One region of the Streptomyces sp. NBC_00989 genome, then DNA from elsewhere that is predicted to be linked to it. Evidence: riboswitches for the same ligand, from Rfam matches in the RefSeq annotation. Region 1 holds a riboswitch; the other holds the start of a gene.
What was found. Region 1 has a riboswitch for cobalamin ahead of OG714_RS39175 (cobalamin biosynthesis protein). Riboswitches for the same ligand answer to the same signal wherever they lie in the genome.
Positions count from the first base shown of each region.

Region 2: it holds a riboswitch for cobalamin, as region 1 does, so the genes downstream of both, OG714_RS18275 (ribonucleoside-diphosphate reductase subunit alpha) here and OG714_RS39175 (cobalamin biosynthesis protein) in region 1, are expected to answer to the same signal.

Region 1 covers NZ_CP108728.1:8,729,228-8,736,736, reverse strand. The annotation lists gene OG714_RS39205 (hypothetical protein) at 1-775, opposite strand, end outside; gene OG714_RS39200 (alpha/beta hydrolase family protein) at 1,108-2,235, opposite strand; gene OG714_RS39195 (class II aldolase/adducin family protein) at 2,546-3,295, opposite strand; gene OG714_RS39190 (lysozyme) at 3,492-4,319, shown strand; gene OG714_RS39185 (anion permease) at 4,418-5,680, shown strand; gene OG714_RS39180 (hypothetical protein) at 5,714-5,935, shown strand; cobalamin riboswitch at 6,070-6,212, shown strand; gene OG714_RS39175 (cobalamin biosynthesis protein) at 6,312-7,253, shown strand; gene OG714_RS39170 (cobyric acid synthase) at 7,250-7,509, shown strand, end outside.
Region 2 covers NZ_CP108728.1:4,251,631-4,259,139, reverse strand. The annotation lists gene OG714_RS18285 (putative Ig domain-containing protein) at 1-1,917, opposite strand, end outside; gene OG714_RS18280 (ribonucleotide-diphosphate reductase subunit beta) at 2,215-3,228, opposite strand; gene OG714_RS18275 (ribonucleoside-diphosphate reductase subunit alpha) at 3,228-5,666, opposite strand; cobalamin riboswitch at 5,791-5,922, opposite strand; gene OG714_RS18270 (GNAT family N-acetyltransferase) at 5,968-6,474, opposite strand; gene mctP (monocarboxylate uptake permease MctP) at 6,606-7,509, opposite strand, start outside.

The sequences.
Region 1 (7,509 bases):
GGGTGGCCTGGGCGTCGCCGTAGGTGAGGGCACCGACGGAGGCGAGGGCGTGCAGGGCCCAGTCGAGGAGCGGGTCGAGGGGAGTGTCGATGGAGGTGTCGGCGGCCGGGGGCTGCTGGACGGGTTCGGGCTGGGGGCCGTAGGGGATCTCGCAGCGTTCGGTGCGCAGTTCGGTGACCCGTTGGCCGAGGAGGTCGAGGAGCTGTTCGACGGGGACGGGGCCGGCGGACAGCTGGAGGAAGGAGAGCACCTGAGGCATGGCGGAGACGACCTCGGCGACGGCTGAGGGCTCGTGCTCCCGGGGTTCCGGATGGGCGAGCGACCAGGCGTCGAAGAGGGCGACCCAACCGCGCAGTACGGCGCTGTCGTCGCGGTTCCAGGCGCGCAGCCGCCAACCGGGGCGGGCCTCGTCGCCGTGCACCTCGACGAGGCCGGCGAGGCGGGCGGTGTCCCAGTCGGCGCGGACCTGAGCCGGGGTCAGGCCCAGCTCCTCGGCCGCGAGTTCGGCGGTCGAGTCGGAGAGGGTGCCCTTGCCGTCGGGGCTCGCGCTGTCACGGCCGGGGCGTAGTGCGGCGTCGGCCCAGTGGGCGACGCGGGCGGCTCCGGCCAGGCCGGAGCGTGCCATTCTGGCCAGTTCCGCGGGGGCCGGTGTGCCCTCCGGAGGGCGGGGTGCGGGGCGGCGCGAGCGCCGCTGGTTCATCGCTCGGGGGGCGGCGGCCAGGGGTCGCGGGCGGACGAGTCGAAGCCTGGAGTCGCGCGGGATACGGGACGTCACGGGTGCAGTCTTCCGGTTGACGGTCCGAAAACCCAAACGGAATGTCACGGCGGGCGACGGGGATGGCCAAGGCACGGGGTCTCGCGGGCAGCTGGGGACCGGGATCAGGCCAGTGGTACAGGGCTAAACGGAAGGTCGGCGGGGTGTGGTGGGGGTGGGAGCCCGGGGTGGTGAAGGGGGGCGCCCGGTGCGGGCCGGTGGATCACGTCAGCGGCGCGCGGGTCACCTCGGCGGTGTGCGAGTCACCTCGGCGATGCGCGGATGGCATCAGCGGTGTTCGGATCGCGTCGGCGGTGCGTGGATCGCATCAACGGTGCACGGATCACGTCGGCTCACATCAGCGGCGTCAGGAAGCGGCGCAGGATCTCCTCGTATCCGGCCGGGTCGGCGTTCCACATCGCGCCGTGCGGGGCGTGGGCGACCGGCTGGAGGGTGATCAGGTCGGGGCGGTGGGCGGCGAAACGGCGGGAGAGCGTCCAGGGGGCCACCGTGTCGTCCGGGCCGTGGAAGATCAGCGTCGGGACCCTGAGCCGGGTCGGGTCGGCGGCCTCGGCGATGCGGTCGCCGTGCAGACCGGTGCGGCCCTGGGCGGCGCGGACCGCCAGCGGCAGCAGCGCGCCCGGGGTGTGCCGGGCGGTGGCGAGGGCGCGCAGCGTCGTCTCCCAGTCGAGCACCGGCGAGTCCAGCACCAGGCCGGAGACGCGGTCGCGCAGCGCGGAGTGGGCGGCGGCGCGCAGGGCCATGGTGGCGCCGGTGGACCAGCCGTACAGGACGACGTGCTCGGCGCCGTAGCGCACGGCGTAGCGGATCGCCGCGTCCAGGTCGCGCCACTCGGTCTCGCCGAGGTGGCCCAGGCCGTCGGGGTTGCGGGGTGCGCCCAGGTCGCCGCGGTAGGCGAGGGCGAGCACCGGGAAGCTGCTGCGGTGCAGGAACTCCATGATGTTCAGGGAGAGTTCGCGGGTCGCGGCCAGGCCGTGCACCGCGATCACCCAGGTGCTCCGCGCGCCGGGCACGAACCACGCGGGCAGGGAGCCGAGTTCGCCGGGGATGTCGATGTCGGCGTGGTCCAGGCCGAGGGCGGCGCTCGGGTTGCCGACGTGGACGTTCGGGGTGAGCCGCACCTTGTCACCGGGGCGCAGGGTGCCGTGGGTGACGCGTTCCAGGCGGCGTACGACCGCGTCGGCGGAGGGGGACGCCGAGTCGACGACAGGGCCGACGACCGCGTGGGAGCCGTCACCGGCGAGGCCGTAGGTGCCGGGGCGCAGGGACGCGAGGTCCCGGGTGAGTGTGATCTGCCCGGCGGCGGTGGAGTGCACCGTGAGCCGGGGTTCGCCCGGCAGCGGGCGGCCCGGCGGCGCCTTCAGCGCGGCGTCACTGGCGTACCGGCCGACGGCGACGCCGGCCGCACCGGCCGCGAGGGCCACGGAGACGGCCGCGGCCGTCGCTTTGACTGTGCGCACGGGTCCAGTGTCCCGGGGGACCCGGTTACCGGCCAGCCGGAGAGAGCTCGGGGCTCGGGGTTCTGGGCGGGGAGGTGTCGGGGCGGGGTGTTTCGGTGCTGGAAGGGACGGTGTCGGTGGGGGCTGGTGCTGCTTAGGGGTGCCGGGCGGAGGTGCGCGGGGCCGGGATGCCTCGGTGGCGGCGGCAGGGACAGCGCCAGTGAGAGCGGGCGCCAGGCGCACGCTCACCCCCCTCCCCCTCACCTCGCCGCACGCTCACCCCCCTCCCTCTCACCCTGCCGCGCGCTCACCCCTCACCCGTCCGCGCGCTTCACCCCTCACCCCGCCGCGCGCCACCCTGCCCATACCCCCGCAACCGCTCCCCCGCCTCAGCCACCTGATCCCCCGTCAGCAACGTCGGTGACAGACCCGGTACCGATGACGCCGTCAGCCACAGTCGGCACATCCACTCCAGCTGGGCCGTGCGGTCGAACGCCTGGTCCAGGGAGGTGCCGTAGGCGATCGTGCCGTGGTTCTGGAGGAGGCAGGCGGAGCGGTCGGCGAGGGCGTGGAGCATGTTCTCGGCCAACTCCTCGGTGCCGTAGGTCGCATACGGGGCGACCCGGACCGGGCCGCCGAGGGCGCCGGACATGTAGTGGACCGAGGGGAGTTCGGGGACGAGGGTCGAGACGGCCGTCGCGTGGACGGCGTGGGTGTGGACGACCGCGTGGGCGTCGGTGCTGCGGTAGACGGCGAGATGCATGGGGAGTTCGCTCGTCGGGAGCAGGGTGCCGAGGACCTGCCGGCCGTCGAGGTCGACGCCGACCGTGTCGGTGGGCGCGAGGCGGTCGTAGGGGACGCCCGAGGGTGTGACCAGGAGGGTGTCGCCGACGCGCACCGAGACGTTCCCGGAGGTGCCGACGACCAGGCCGTCGGAGACCGTCCGGCGGGCGGTCGCGACGAGCGCGCCCCAGGCGTGCGCCTCCTCGGCGCGCACACTCCTCCTCCGCGTCTCCCCCGCAGCTCCCGCACTCTCCCGGGCGTCGCGCCCGCCCCGCTGGTCCCGCCGTTGCTCAGCCATGCCGCGATCCTGTCAGCCGGTGCCCCAACGCACGTTCGGGCGAAGGCACTTTAGGCCGGAAGGCGCGCATCCGAAAGATGACATATGGGTGCCAACCACCCACTCCGGCCGCTTGGCCGGAGACCGACCGGCATCGACAGATCTTCCAATAACCTCTGGGGGATTTGTCGTGCGCGCCGCCATTCCCGGGGGAAACATGGCCCGTGATCGCAAACCGTCCCTGACCCTTGTCCGCACCGGAATCCGCACCGGCATCCGCCCGAACACCCACCCCCGTACCCACCCCCGCGCCCGCCTCGCCGCGGCCGCCGTCGCCGCGCTCACCGTCGGCGGAACCACCCTCGCGCTCACCGAGATCCCGGCCACCGCCGCGGGCATCGCCGCGGGCGAGACGAAGGGCCACGACGTCTCCTCGCACCAGAAGAACGTCAACTGGCCGGGCGCGAAGGCGAAGGGCGCCACGTTCGTCTACGTCAAGGCGACCGAGTCGACCACCTACCGCAACCCGTACTTCGGCCAGCAGTACGACGGCGCCCGCAAGGCCGGCGTCATCCGCGGCGCGTACCACTTCGCCCTGCCGGACAGGTCGTCGGGCGCGAGCCAGGCCGCGTACTTCGTGGCACACGGCGGCGACTGGAAGGCGGACGGCTGGACGCTGCCGCCCGCGCTGGACATCGAATACAACCCGTACGACAAGAAACACGGCTGCTACGGCCTGAGCAAGGCCAAGATGGTCAGCTGGATCAAGGCCTTCAGCGCCGAGGTGAACCGGGAGACCGGCCGCCGCCCGGTGATCTACACCACCACCCAGTGGTGGAAGACCTGCACGGGCGACAACAGCTCCCTGGCCTCGGCACACGCGCTGTGGATCGCCCGCCACGGGTCGGCGGACGCGGGCTCACTGCCCGCCGGATGGTCGTACTGGACCTTCTGGCAGTACGACAACAGCGGGAGCCTGCCGGGTGATCAGAATCTCTTCAACGGGACGGTGAGCCAACTGAAGAAGTTCGCCCGCGGATACTAGGCAATCCGGACACCACCGATACCCCCTCAGTTCATCTTCCGTTCACCCAGGTTGCCTACGGTCAACGCGCCGATGACCTCGAACGATTGCCTGGGTAAATGGAAAACTTCTCGCTGATCCTCGCGATTGTGGTAATCACCGCACTCGCGTTCGATTTTACGAACGGTTTCCACGACACCGCCAACGCGATGGCCACCACCATCTCGACCGGTGCCCTCAAGCCCAAGGTCGCGGTGGCCATGTCGGCCACCCTCAACCTGGTGGGCGCTTTTCTCTCCGTGGAGGTCGCCAACACGATCTCCAAGGGGCTCGTCGACGAGAGCGGAATCCGTCCCGAGGTCATCTTCGCCGCCCTCGTCGGCGCGATCCTCTGGAACCTGGTGACCTGGCTCGTCGGACTGCCGTCCAGTTCCTCGCACGCCCTCATGGGCGGTCTGATCGGCGCCACCATCGCCTCGGCCGGCACCGGCGCGGTCCACGGCGACGTCCTCGTCACCAAGGTGCTGCTGCCGGCGGTCGCCGCCCCGATCGTCGCGGGCCTCGCGGCGATGCTCGCCACCCGCTTCTCGTACGCCCTGAGCCGGAACTCGGCCGGCAAGGCCGCCGACAAGGGCTTCCGCGTCGGCCAGATCGCCTCCGCCGGGCTGGTCTCGCTGGCGCACGGCACGAACGACGCGCAGAAGACGATGGGCATCATCACCCTCGCCCTGGTCGCCGGAGGCTCCATCGCCCCCGACTCGGACCCGCCCACCTGGGTCATCCTCTCCGCGGGCCTCGCCATCGCGATGGGCACGTACATCGGCGGCTGGCGCATCATCCGCACGATGGGCAAGGGCCTGACCGACCTCCGGCCGCAGCAGGGCTTCGCCGCCCAGACCAGCGCGGCCGCGGTCATCCTGGCCTCCTCGCACATCGGCTTCTCCCTCTCCACCACGCACGCCGTCTCCGGCTCGGTGATGGGTGCGGGTCTCGGCCGCAAGGGCGGGGTCGTCCGCTGGTCGACCGCCACCCGGATGTTCGTCGCCTGGGGTCTGACCCTGCCGGCCGCCGCGCTGGTCGGCGCGCTCGCCGAGTCCGTGACCGACCTCGGCGACTGGGGCACCGCGCTGGTGGCCGTCTTCCTGGTCGCGTCCAGCGCCGGCATCTGGCTGCTCTCCCGCCGCCAGGTCGTCGACGCCTCGAACGTCAACGAGGTCGACGAACCGGCCGGCGTGATCACCACCGCGATCGCCGCCGTGACCCCGCCGCCCCCGTCGGTCGCCCTCTCCGAGGGCCTCACGGCGACGATCCTCTCGCCCCCCGTGAACCCGGCCCCGATCGTGAAGTCCGACCCGGCGACACCGCCCGCCGCCGCCGTCTGAGCCCGCGCCCCGGACACGAAGGAACGAATCAGCATGCACATCGACTGGGCAGCCCTCGGCTCCGTCTTCGGCGTCAGCCTCGGCGCCACCGTCGCCCTGGTGGCGGTCTTCACCCTCGGCATCGTCGGCCTCTCCCGGCGTGAACGCGCCACCGCCCAGGGCGGCTCCGCGCCCCTTGCCCTGACCGGCGCCTACACCTGCTTCGCGGCCTGCGCGGCGGCGGTGGCGTACGGGATCTATCTGATCGTGGCCTGACCGGCCGCCAGTTGAACCGAGCGTGGGGTGCGGGACGGATCGCCGTCCCGCACCCCACGTCCGCGTGACCCCTCCGCCCCCTCGCGTGTGGGCATCAGCACACTCCGTCCCCGCAGGTCAACAGCAAGTTGACGGCCCTTCCAACAGCATGGTGGACTGCCGGAGCCATATACGGCGGCAGGAGAGGAAGCCGGTGCGAATCCGGCGCGGTCCCGCCACTGTCACCGGGGTAGGTAGCCCCGGGAGCCAGGAACTCTCACCGCCGGTCTCGTCGAACCAGGGCGTGGACACCCTGAGTGAGGACATATCGCCATGCTCGGCTGCCGTTCGAGGTCCCGTACCAGCGCAGTGCCCGCCCCAGCGATCGGCTGAGCCGATGCGTGCCGATCGCGTCTTCGCGTACGGCGCCGCCGCCGGCCTCCTCGGCGACCACCTGCTCGGCGATCCCCGCCGCGGGCATCCGGTCGCCGCGTTCGGCCGCGTTGCGGGCGCCGTGGAACAGGTGCTGTGGCGCGACCACCGGGGCTGGGGCGCCCTGCACACCGCCGTGTGCGTCGGTGGCACCATCACCCTCGCCGCCGCGGCCACTTCGGCCCTACGACCGTCCCGTACGGCCTCTGCCGCCCTCACCGCCGCCGCCACCTGGGCCGTCGTCGGCGGGACCTCCCTCGCGCGCGAGGCCGGGGTCATCGGGCGCGCGCTGGAGGCCGGTGACATCGATGGTGCGCGGGCACGGCTCCCCCACCTCTGCGGACGGGACCCGCAGTCCCTCGACGCCGACGGGATCGCCCGGGCCGTCGTCGAGTCCGTCGCCGAGAACACGTCCGACGCGGTCGTCGGCGCGCTGGTCTGGGGCGGCATCGCGGGTGTCCCGGGCCTGCTCGGCTTCCGGGCCGTGAACACGCTCGACGCCATGGTCGGCCACAAGTCGGCCAAGTACCGCCGCTACGGCTGGGCTTCGGCCCGCCTCGACGACGTCGCCGGCTGGCCGGGCGCCCGCCTCACCGCCGCCCTCGCGACCGTCGCGGGCGGCGACCCACGCGGAGCGGCACGCGCCTGGCGCACCGACGCCCCCAAACACCCGAGTCCCAACGCCGGTCCCGTGGAGGCCTCCTTCGCGGGAGCCCTCGGCGTGCGCCTCGGCGGGACGCTCTCCTACGGCGGGCGGGTCGAGCACCGGCCCGTGCTCAACGGCGACGGACGTCCCGTCGCCGTACCGGACATCGCGCGTGCCGTACGGCTGTCCCGGCGCGTCGGTCTGCTCGCGCTCGGGGTCAGTGTCGCCGGGCGGCTCCTCGTGAAGGGGCGGAAGTCATGAGCGGCGGCGGGCTGTTGGTCGCCGGGACCACCTCGGACGCCGGCAAGAGTGTCGTCACCGCCGGGATCTGCCGGTGGCTGGTGCGGCAGGGCGTGAAGGTCGCGCCGTTCAAGGCGCAGAACATGTCCCTGAACTCGTTCGTGACGCGCGAGGGCGCCGAGATCGGACGGGCGCAGGCCATGCAGGCGCAGGCGTGCCGGATCGAGCCGACCGCGCTGATGAACCCCGTACTCCTGAAGCCTGGCAGCGACCGGAG
Region 2 (7,509 bases), 4.5 Mb from region 1:
GGTGGATCCGGCGGTGACCGTCAGCTTGTCGTACGCCGTGCTGGTGGTGGTCTCAGCCGTGTCGACGTGCAGGTAGAAGGTGAAGGTCGTGCCCGTGCAGCCGGACGGGATCGTCACCGACTGGGACAGGGTGTCGGTGTGGGTGGAGCCGTAGCCGTCGAGCCAGGCCTTGTACGAACCGGTGCGGGCCGCCTCGCCGGTGTCGTTGGTGATGACCCCGCTGCTCGCGGTCCAGGTGGTGTTCCCGGACTCGAAGCCCGCGTTGCCCAGGAGCTGGGCCGAGGTGCAGCTGCCGCCGCCGGAGGTGCTGACCGTCCAGGTGAAGGAGGCCGAGCCGGAGGCGCCGGTGGAGTCGGTCGCGGTCACCGTGACGGCGTACGTGCCGGCGGTGGACGCGGTGCCGGAGATCAGCCCGGTCGAGCTGCTGATCGACAGGCCGGTCGGCAGCCCGCTCGCGCTGTAGGTGAGGGTCGCGCTCGCGCTGTCCGTGGCCGAGATCTGCAGACTGGCCGTGGAGCCGGTCGCGGTGGACTGGCTGCCCGGGTTGGTGACGGTCACCGTGTTGCCCGTGGTGGTGCCGGAGGTGAAGGCGGCGGTGCCGTCCGGGGTGCCCCAGCCGGTCGGGCCGTCGTAGCCGGTGCCCGCGGTGCAGAAGTAACTCGTCGTGCAGGAGCCGTTGTTGCCGCTCGTGACGTCGTACAGGTTGCTGGTGTGGGAGTAGGGGTACTTCGCCGGGTAGTCGCTGGAGCCCGGGGTGCCGGCCAGCGCGTAGACGCCCGCGATGATCGGGGACGAGGCGCTGGTGCCGCCGTAGACCGCCCAGCCGGAGCCGCCGTAGGTGTCGTAGACGGCCACGCCGGTGGCGGGGTCGGCGACGGCGGAGACGTCGGCCTCCATGCGCTTGGTGCAGCCCGTGTCGGTCTGCCAGGTCGGCTTCGCGTCGTAGGCGGAGCAGCCGGAGCCGCCGCCCTCGGTGCTGCTGGTCTTCCACACGGACTCGGTCCAGCCGCGGGTGTTGGAGGACGTCGACAGGGCGGTGCCGCCGACTGCGGTCACGTACTGGGACGTTGCCGGGTACTCGGCGCCGTAGGCCTCGTCACCGGAGGAGACGGTGATCGCGACGCCCGGGTGCTTGAAGTACGAGGTGTCCTCGGAGGTCTGCGAGGAGGCCTCGTCGCCGCCCCAGCTGTTGGAGACGAACTTCGCGCCCAGGGCGACGGCCTCGTTCTCGGCGGCACCGAGGTTGGCGTCGGTGGCCGAAGTGGCCTCCACCAGGATGATGTTGCAGTTCGGGCAGACCGCGCTGACCATGTCGATGTCGAGCGCTTCCTCGCCCGCCCAGCCGGTGTCGTTCGTCGGCAGGGAGGTGGTCGAGCCGGTCTGGCTGACCTGCTTGAAGCAGCCGCTGGCCACCGTGCAGGCCGACAGGCCGAAGTTGGAGCGGTAAGTGGCCAGGTCCGAGGCCGCGTTGGGGTCGTTGTACGCGTCGACCACCGCGACCGTCAGGCCGGAGCCGCCGGTCGAGGGGAGCGCGTACGCGCTGTGCAGGTTGGCCGGGCTCAGCCCGGAGACCGCGGCCGCGGCGTCCGAGTGCACGGCGGCGGCCAGCTTCTGCTTGATGTCGGTGCGCCGCTGGGCGAAGCAGGACGCGTGACCGGGGGCGGCGGCCGCGCACAGGTGCTCGGTCGGCACCTTCTGTCCGGCCTTGCCGGTCGAGTGGACCGCCTGGGCCGCGGGGGAGGTCAGGGCCTTGGAGTTCTGGGTGACCTTGGAGACCTGGGCGGACTGGACGGCTGCCTGGGGGGCGGGCTGCGCGTCGGCGGGGGAGGCCGCCACGAGCCCGAAGACGCTGAGGGTGAGGGCGGGGATGGCGGCGGTCAGCAGTCTTCGCAGACTCCGTCTGGGCTTCTCACGCATGGGGTACTGCCTCCATTTGGAGTGGGGTTCCTCGGCGTGGTGGCAGGCCTGTGACGCGCGTAGCGGCGGCAGATGACGTCGTCATGGGCATGACACTTTGAGCGTCCTGTGGGGCCACTGGTGAATGGCATGAACAGGACGGGCAGAACGTAGCCGGGGCGACGAGACCGCGAACAGACGCACCCCATGAACTTTGCCGCTCCATAGAAACTCCATGGACGGCCCATGGAAGCTCCATGGGCCGTCCGCGAAGTAAGAGGCAGATAAAGAGGGCTATGAGTCCTCGGGCAAAGAGATCTAGAAGTCCTCGTCCAGGTCGACCGTGCCCTCCACCGCGACCTGGTACGCCGACGGGCGGCGCTCGAAGAAGTTGGTCAGCTCCTGGACGCCCTGCAACTCCATGAAGGAGAAGGGGTTCTCGGAGCCGTAGACCGGGGCGAAGCCCAGTCGCTGGAGGCGCTGGTCCGCGACGCACTCCAGGTACTGGCGCATCGAGTCCGTGTTCATGCCCGGCAGACCCTCACCGCACAGGTCGCGCCCGAACTGCAGCTCCGCCTCGACGGCTTCGCGCAGCATGTCGGTCACCTCCTGCTGGAGCTGGTCGTCGAAGAGCTCCGGCTCCTCCTTGCGGACGGTGTCGACCACCTCGAAGGCGAAGCTCATGTGCATGGTCTCGTCGCGGAACACCCAGTTGGTGCCGGTGGCGAGGCCGTGCAGGAGACCCCGGCTGCGGAACCAGTAGACGTACGCGAACGCGCCGTAGAAGAACAGCCCCTCGATGCACGCGGCGAAGCAGATCAGGTTGAGGAGGAAGCGGCGGCGGTCGGCCTGGGTCTGGAGGCTGTCCAGCTTCTCGACCTCGTTGATCCACTTGAAGCAGAACTCGGCCTTCTCGCGGATGGAGGGGATGTTCTCCACCGCGTCGAAGGCGGCCGCCCTGTCCTCCGGGTCGGGGAGGTAGGTGTCCAGGAGGGTCAGATAGAACTGGACGTGCACCGCCTCCTCGAAGAGCTGACGGCTCAAGTACAGCCGCGCCTCGGGGGAGTTGATGTGCTTGTACAGCGTCAGCACGAGGTTGTTCGCCACGATCGAGTCGCCCGTCGCGAAGAACGCGACCAGCCGGCCGATCATGTGCTGCTCACCCGGCGTCAGCTTCGCGAGGTCGGCGACGTCCGAGTGGAGGTCGACCTCCTCGACGGTCCAGGTGTTCTTGATCGCGTCCCGGTAGCGCTCGTAGAAGTCCGGGTAGCGCATGGGGCGGAGGGTCAGCTCGAAGCCCGGGTCGAGGAGGTTCTTGGCTTCGGTCGTCATTACTGGCAGGCCTCGCAGGACTCGGGGTTCTCAAGGGAGCAGGCGACCGCGTCTTCGTCGGGGGTCAACTGCTGTACGGGGATGGGGGTTTGAGCCTGGGCCTGGGCCGCGCGGGCGATGCGGGTCGCCGGGCGGGAGCGCAGGTAGTACGTCGTCTTCAGGCCCTGCTTCCAGGCGTACGCGTACATCGAGGAGAGCTTGCCGATCGTCGGCGTCTCCAGGAACAGGTTCAGGGACTGGGACTGGTCCAGGTACGGGGTGCGGGCGGCGGCCATGTCGATCAGGCCGCGCTGCGGGATCTCCCACGCCGTGCGGTACAGGGCGCGGACCTCGGCCGGGATCCAACTGAAGCCCTGCACCGAGCCGTTGGCCTCGCGCAGCGCCTCACGGGTGCGGGCGTCCCACACGCCGAGCTGCTTCAGCTCGTTCACCAGGTACGAGTTGACCTGGAGGAACTCGCCGGACAGCGTCTCGCGCTTGAACAGGTTCGAGACCTGCGGCTCGATGCACTCGTACACGCCCGCGATGGACGCGATGGTGGCCGTGGGGGCGATCGCCAGCAACAGGCTGTTGCGCATGCCGACTTGGGCGATACGTTCCCGCAGGGCCGTCCAGCGCTCGGGCCAGGTCAGCTCCACGTCGTAGTGGTCGGGGTGCAGCACACCCTTCGCCGTACGGGTCTTCTCCCAGGCCGGCAGCGGGCCGTTGCGCTCGGCGAGCTCGGCCGAGGCCTCGTACGCGGCGAGCATGATGCGCTCGGCGATACGCGTCGAAAGTGCCTGCGCCTGCGGGGAGTCGAAGGGGACGCGGAGTTTGAAGAAGACGTCCTGGAGGCCCATCGCGCCCAGGCCGACCGGGCGCCAGCGGGCGTTGGAACGGCCCGCCTGCTCGGTCGGGTAGAAGTTGATGTCCACGACACGGTCGAGGAAGGTGACGGCGGTCCGGACCGTCTCGTCCAGCCGCTCCCAGTCGATGTCACCGTCGACCACGAACGCTCCCAGGTTCACCGAACCGAGGTTGCAGACCGCCGTCTCGCCGTCGTCCGTGACCTCCAGGATCTCCGTGCAGAGGTTCGAGGAGTGGACCGTGTGGCCCGGCTCGGCGGTCTGGTTGGCGGTGCGGTTGGCCGCGTCCTTGAAGGTCATCCAGCCGTTGCCGGTCTGCGCGAGGGTGCGCATCATGCGGCCGTAGAGGTCACGGGCCGGGATGGTCTTCTTGGCCAGCCCCTGCGCCTCGGCCTTGCGGTACGCGGCGTCGAACTCGTCGCCCCACAGGTCGACCAGCTCGGGCACGTCGGCGGGGGAGAACAGCGACCAGTCGCCGTTCTCGTTCACCCGGCGCATGAACTCGTCCGGGATCCAGTGCGCCAGGTTCAGGTTGTGCGTACGACGGGCGTCCTCACCCGTGTTGTCCCGCAGCTCCAGGAACTCCTCGATGTCGGAGTGCCAGGTCTCCAGGTACACCGCGGCGGCACCCTTGCGCCGGCCGCCCTGGTTCACCGCGGCGACCGAGGCGTCCAGCGTCTTCAGGAACGGGACGATGCCGTTGGAGTGCCCGTTCGTCCCCCGGATCAGCGAACCGCGGCTGCGGATGCGGGAGTACGACAGACCGATGCCGCCGGCGTGCTTCGAGAGGCGGGCGACCTGGTGGTACCGGTCGTAGATGGAGTCCAGCTCGTCCAGCGGGGAGTCGAGGAGGTAGCAGGACGACATCTGGGGGTGCCGGGTGCCGGAGTTGAAGAGGGTGGGGGAGGACGGGAGGTAGTCCAGGCGGCTCATCAGGCGGTAGAGCGCGGCCACTTCGTCCAGGGCACGGGTCGAGTCGTCTTCCGCGAGACCGGCGGCCACGCGCAGCATGAAGTGCTGGGGGGTCTCGATGACCTTGCGGGTGATCGGGTGCCGCAGGAGGTAACGGCTGTACAGCGTCCGGAGCCCGAAGTAGCCGAAGCGGTCGTCGGCCTCCGTGTCGATCAGCGCGTCCAGGCGGGCCGCGTGCAGCGTCGCGAACTCGGCGGTGCGGTCCGCGATGAGGCCCTCGCGGTGGCCCACGGCGACGGACTCGGTGAACGTCGTGACGCCCTGGGAGGCGGCCTCGGCGGCGATGCCGACCGTCAGCAGCCGGGCGGCCAGCCGGGAGTAGACCGGGTCCTCGGAGATGAGACCGGCGGCCGCCTCCGTGGCCAGCTCGCGCAGTTCCGCCACGTCCGCGTGCGCGGACCGGCCGCGCAACGTGGCGGCGGCGACCCGGCCCGGGTCGGCGTCGGGGAGGTCGGCGGTCAGCTCGGTCAGGGTCCGCAGGATCGCGGTACCCGGGCCGTCGGCTCCGGGAACGGTAGCTCCGGGAACGGCCGTACCGGGAACGTCGGTTCCGGTCGCGGTCGCCACGATCGCCTTGTTCACCTGGGTCGCTGATGCCGGCTCTGCTGGCGCGATGGTCACGGTGGGGCTCTCCCTCGCTCGGCACGGGGCCTCGCCGAGGGCAGGCGGCAGTACACGAGCGCACGGGGCGTCGCGTCCACCGGCCCACTCCACGAGGCCCGGACGTCATGCGCCCTGGCCGGGTGGCCGGACGCGAGCTGTCGGCAGGTCCTCGGACTGACCATGCGTGCATATGCACGTAAGTACACCGTTGCGGGACAGTTCCGGATTCGCACCGGATTCCCCTGCGGCGACAGCGAGCATGAGCATACATCTTGTGCTCGCCTGTCACGCCACCACCAGATGTTGTGTCGCGGTGGTTTCAGAGTGTCAGCTTGTAGGTGAGCAGAGTGAGATCGTCCAGGTGTGGCACGGGGTTCCAGTCGCGGTCGGGGGTGCGGACGAAACCCAGGCGTTCGTAGATGCGGTGGGCCGCGTGCATCGAGCTCTGGGTCGACAGGACCACGGCCTCGCAGCCCTCGGTGGCTCGGGCGCGGTCGATGCAGGCGCGGACCAGGGCCTCGCCGGCGCCTCGGCCGCGGGCGGTGCGGGCGATCGCCAGTGCGCGGATCTCTGTCTCGCCGGTTGTCGCGATGTCGGCGACGGGGCCGGGGCCGGGGACGAAGGTGACTCCGCCGAGGAGGTGTTCGCCGTCCACCGCGACGAGGACCTCGGCGGCTGCGGCTCGGCTTGCCACGTCCTTCAGTACGGGGAGGTAGGGGTCGTCGTCGCCGTAGTCGAGGAGGCCGTCCTGTAGGTAGGCCTGTGCTGTGATGTTGCCGAGGTCTTCGTATTCGGTGGGGATTGCTCGGCGGATGAGGATGTCCATGGGGGTGAGTGTGTACGACAGCGGGCCGCCGAGTGACTTGCTTTTCGGTGGCCCGCTGCGGGTTCGTCGTGGCTGGGCGCGCCCACGCGGCGGAGCCGCAAATCGATACAGCCCCGCGCCCCTGGGTGGGCTCAGTGGGCGGCGCCAGCAGTCGCCGGAGGCAGCTCCACCTCTACGCCCGGGTCGCCTGCGTCTGCCGTGTAGTCGGCGGGGCTGGTCTCGTCGATGCCCTCGGGGGCCTTGAACGCCTTCAGGGCGAACGTGAGGACCACCGTGACCACGACGTTCAGGACGAACGCCGTCAGGCCGATGTAGCCGATCTCGCCGATGCCGGGGATCTCCTTGGACGAGCCGCCGAAGTGGTCCTGGGTCGGGGAGGCCACGCCGTACGCGGCGAGGGTGCCGTAGATCATGCCGACCGCCCAGCCGGCGAGGAGGGCCCAGCGGTGGGGCCAGCGGGTGAAGAGGCCGCCCACCAGGGACGGGAAGGTCTGGAGGATCCAGATGCCGCCCAGGAGCTGGAAGTTGATGGCGACCGTCTTGTCCATCGTCAGGACGAAGGCGAGGGCGCCGACCTTCACCAGGAGCGAGACGATCTTGGAGACCTTTGTCTCCTGGGCCGGGGTCGCGTCCGGTTTGATGAAGTCCTTGTAGATGTTGCGGGTGAAGAGGTTCGCCGCCGCGATGGACATGATGGCCGCCGGGACGAGGGCGCCGATGCCGATCGCCGCGAAGGCCACGCCCGCGAACCAGTCCGGGAACATGTTCTCGAACAGCTGCGGGATCGCCAGTTGGCCGTTGGTGACCTTGACGCCCGCCGCGATCGCCATGAAGCCGAGCAGCGCCAGCAGGCCCAGCATCAGTGAATACAGGGGCAGGATCGTGGTGTTGCGGCGGATCACGTTGCGGCTCTTGGAGGACAGGGTCGCCGTGATCGAGTGGGGGTACATGAACAACGCCAGTGCCGAGCCCAACGCCAGTGTGGCGTACGTCCATTGGCCCGCCGGTGCGGGGACGAGTCCGCCCGCTCCCGCC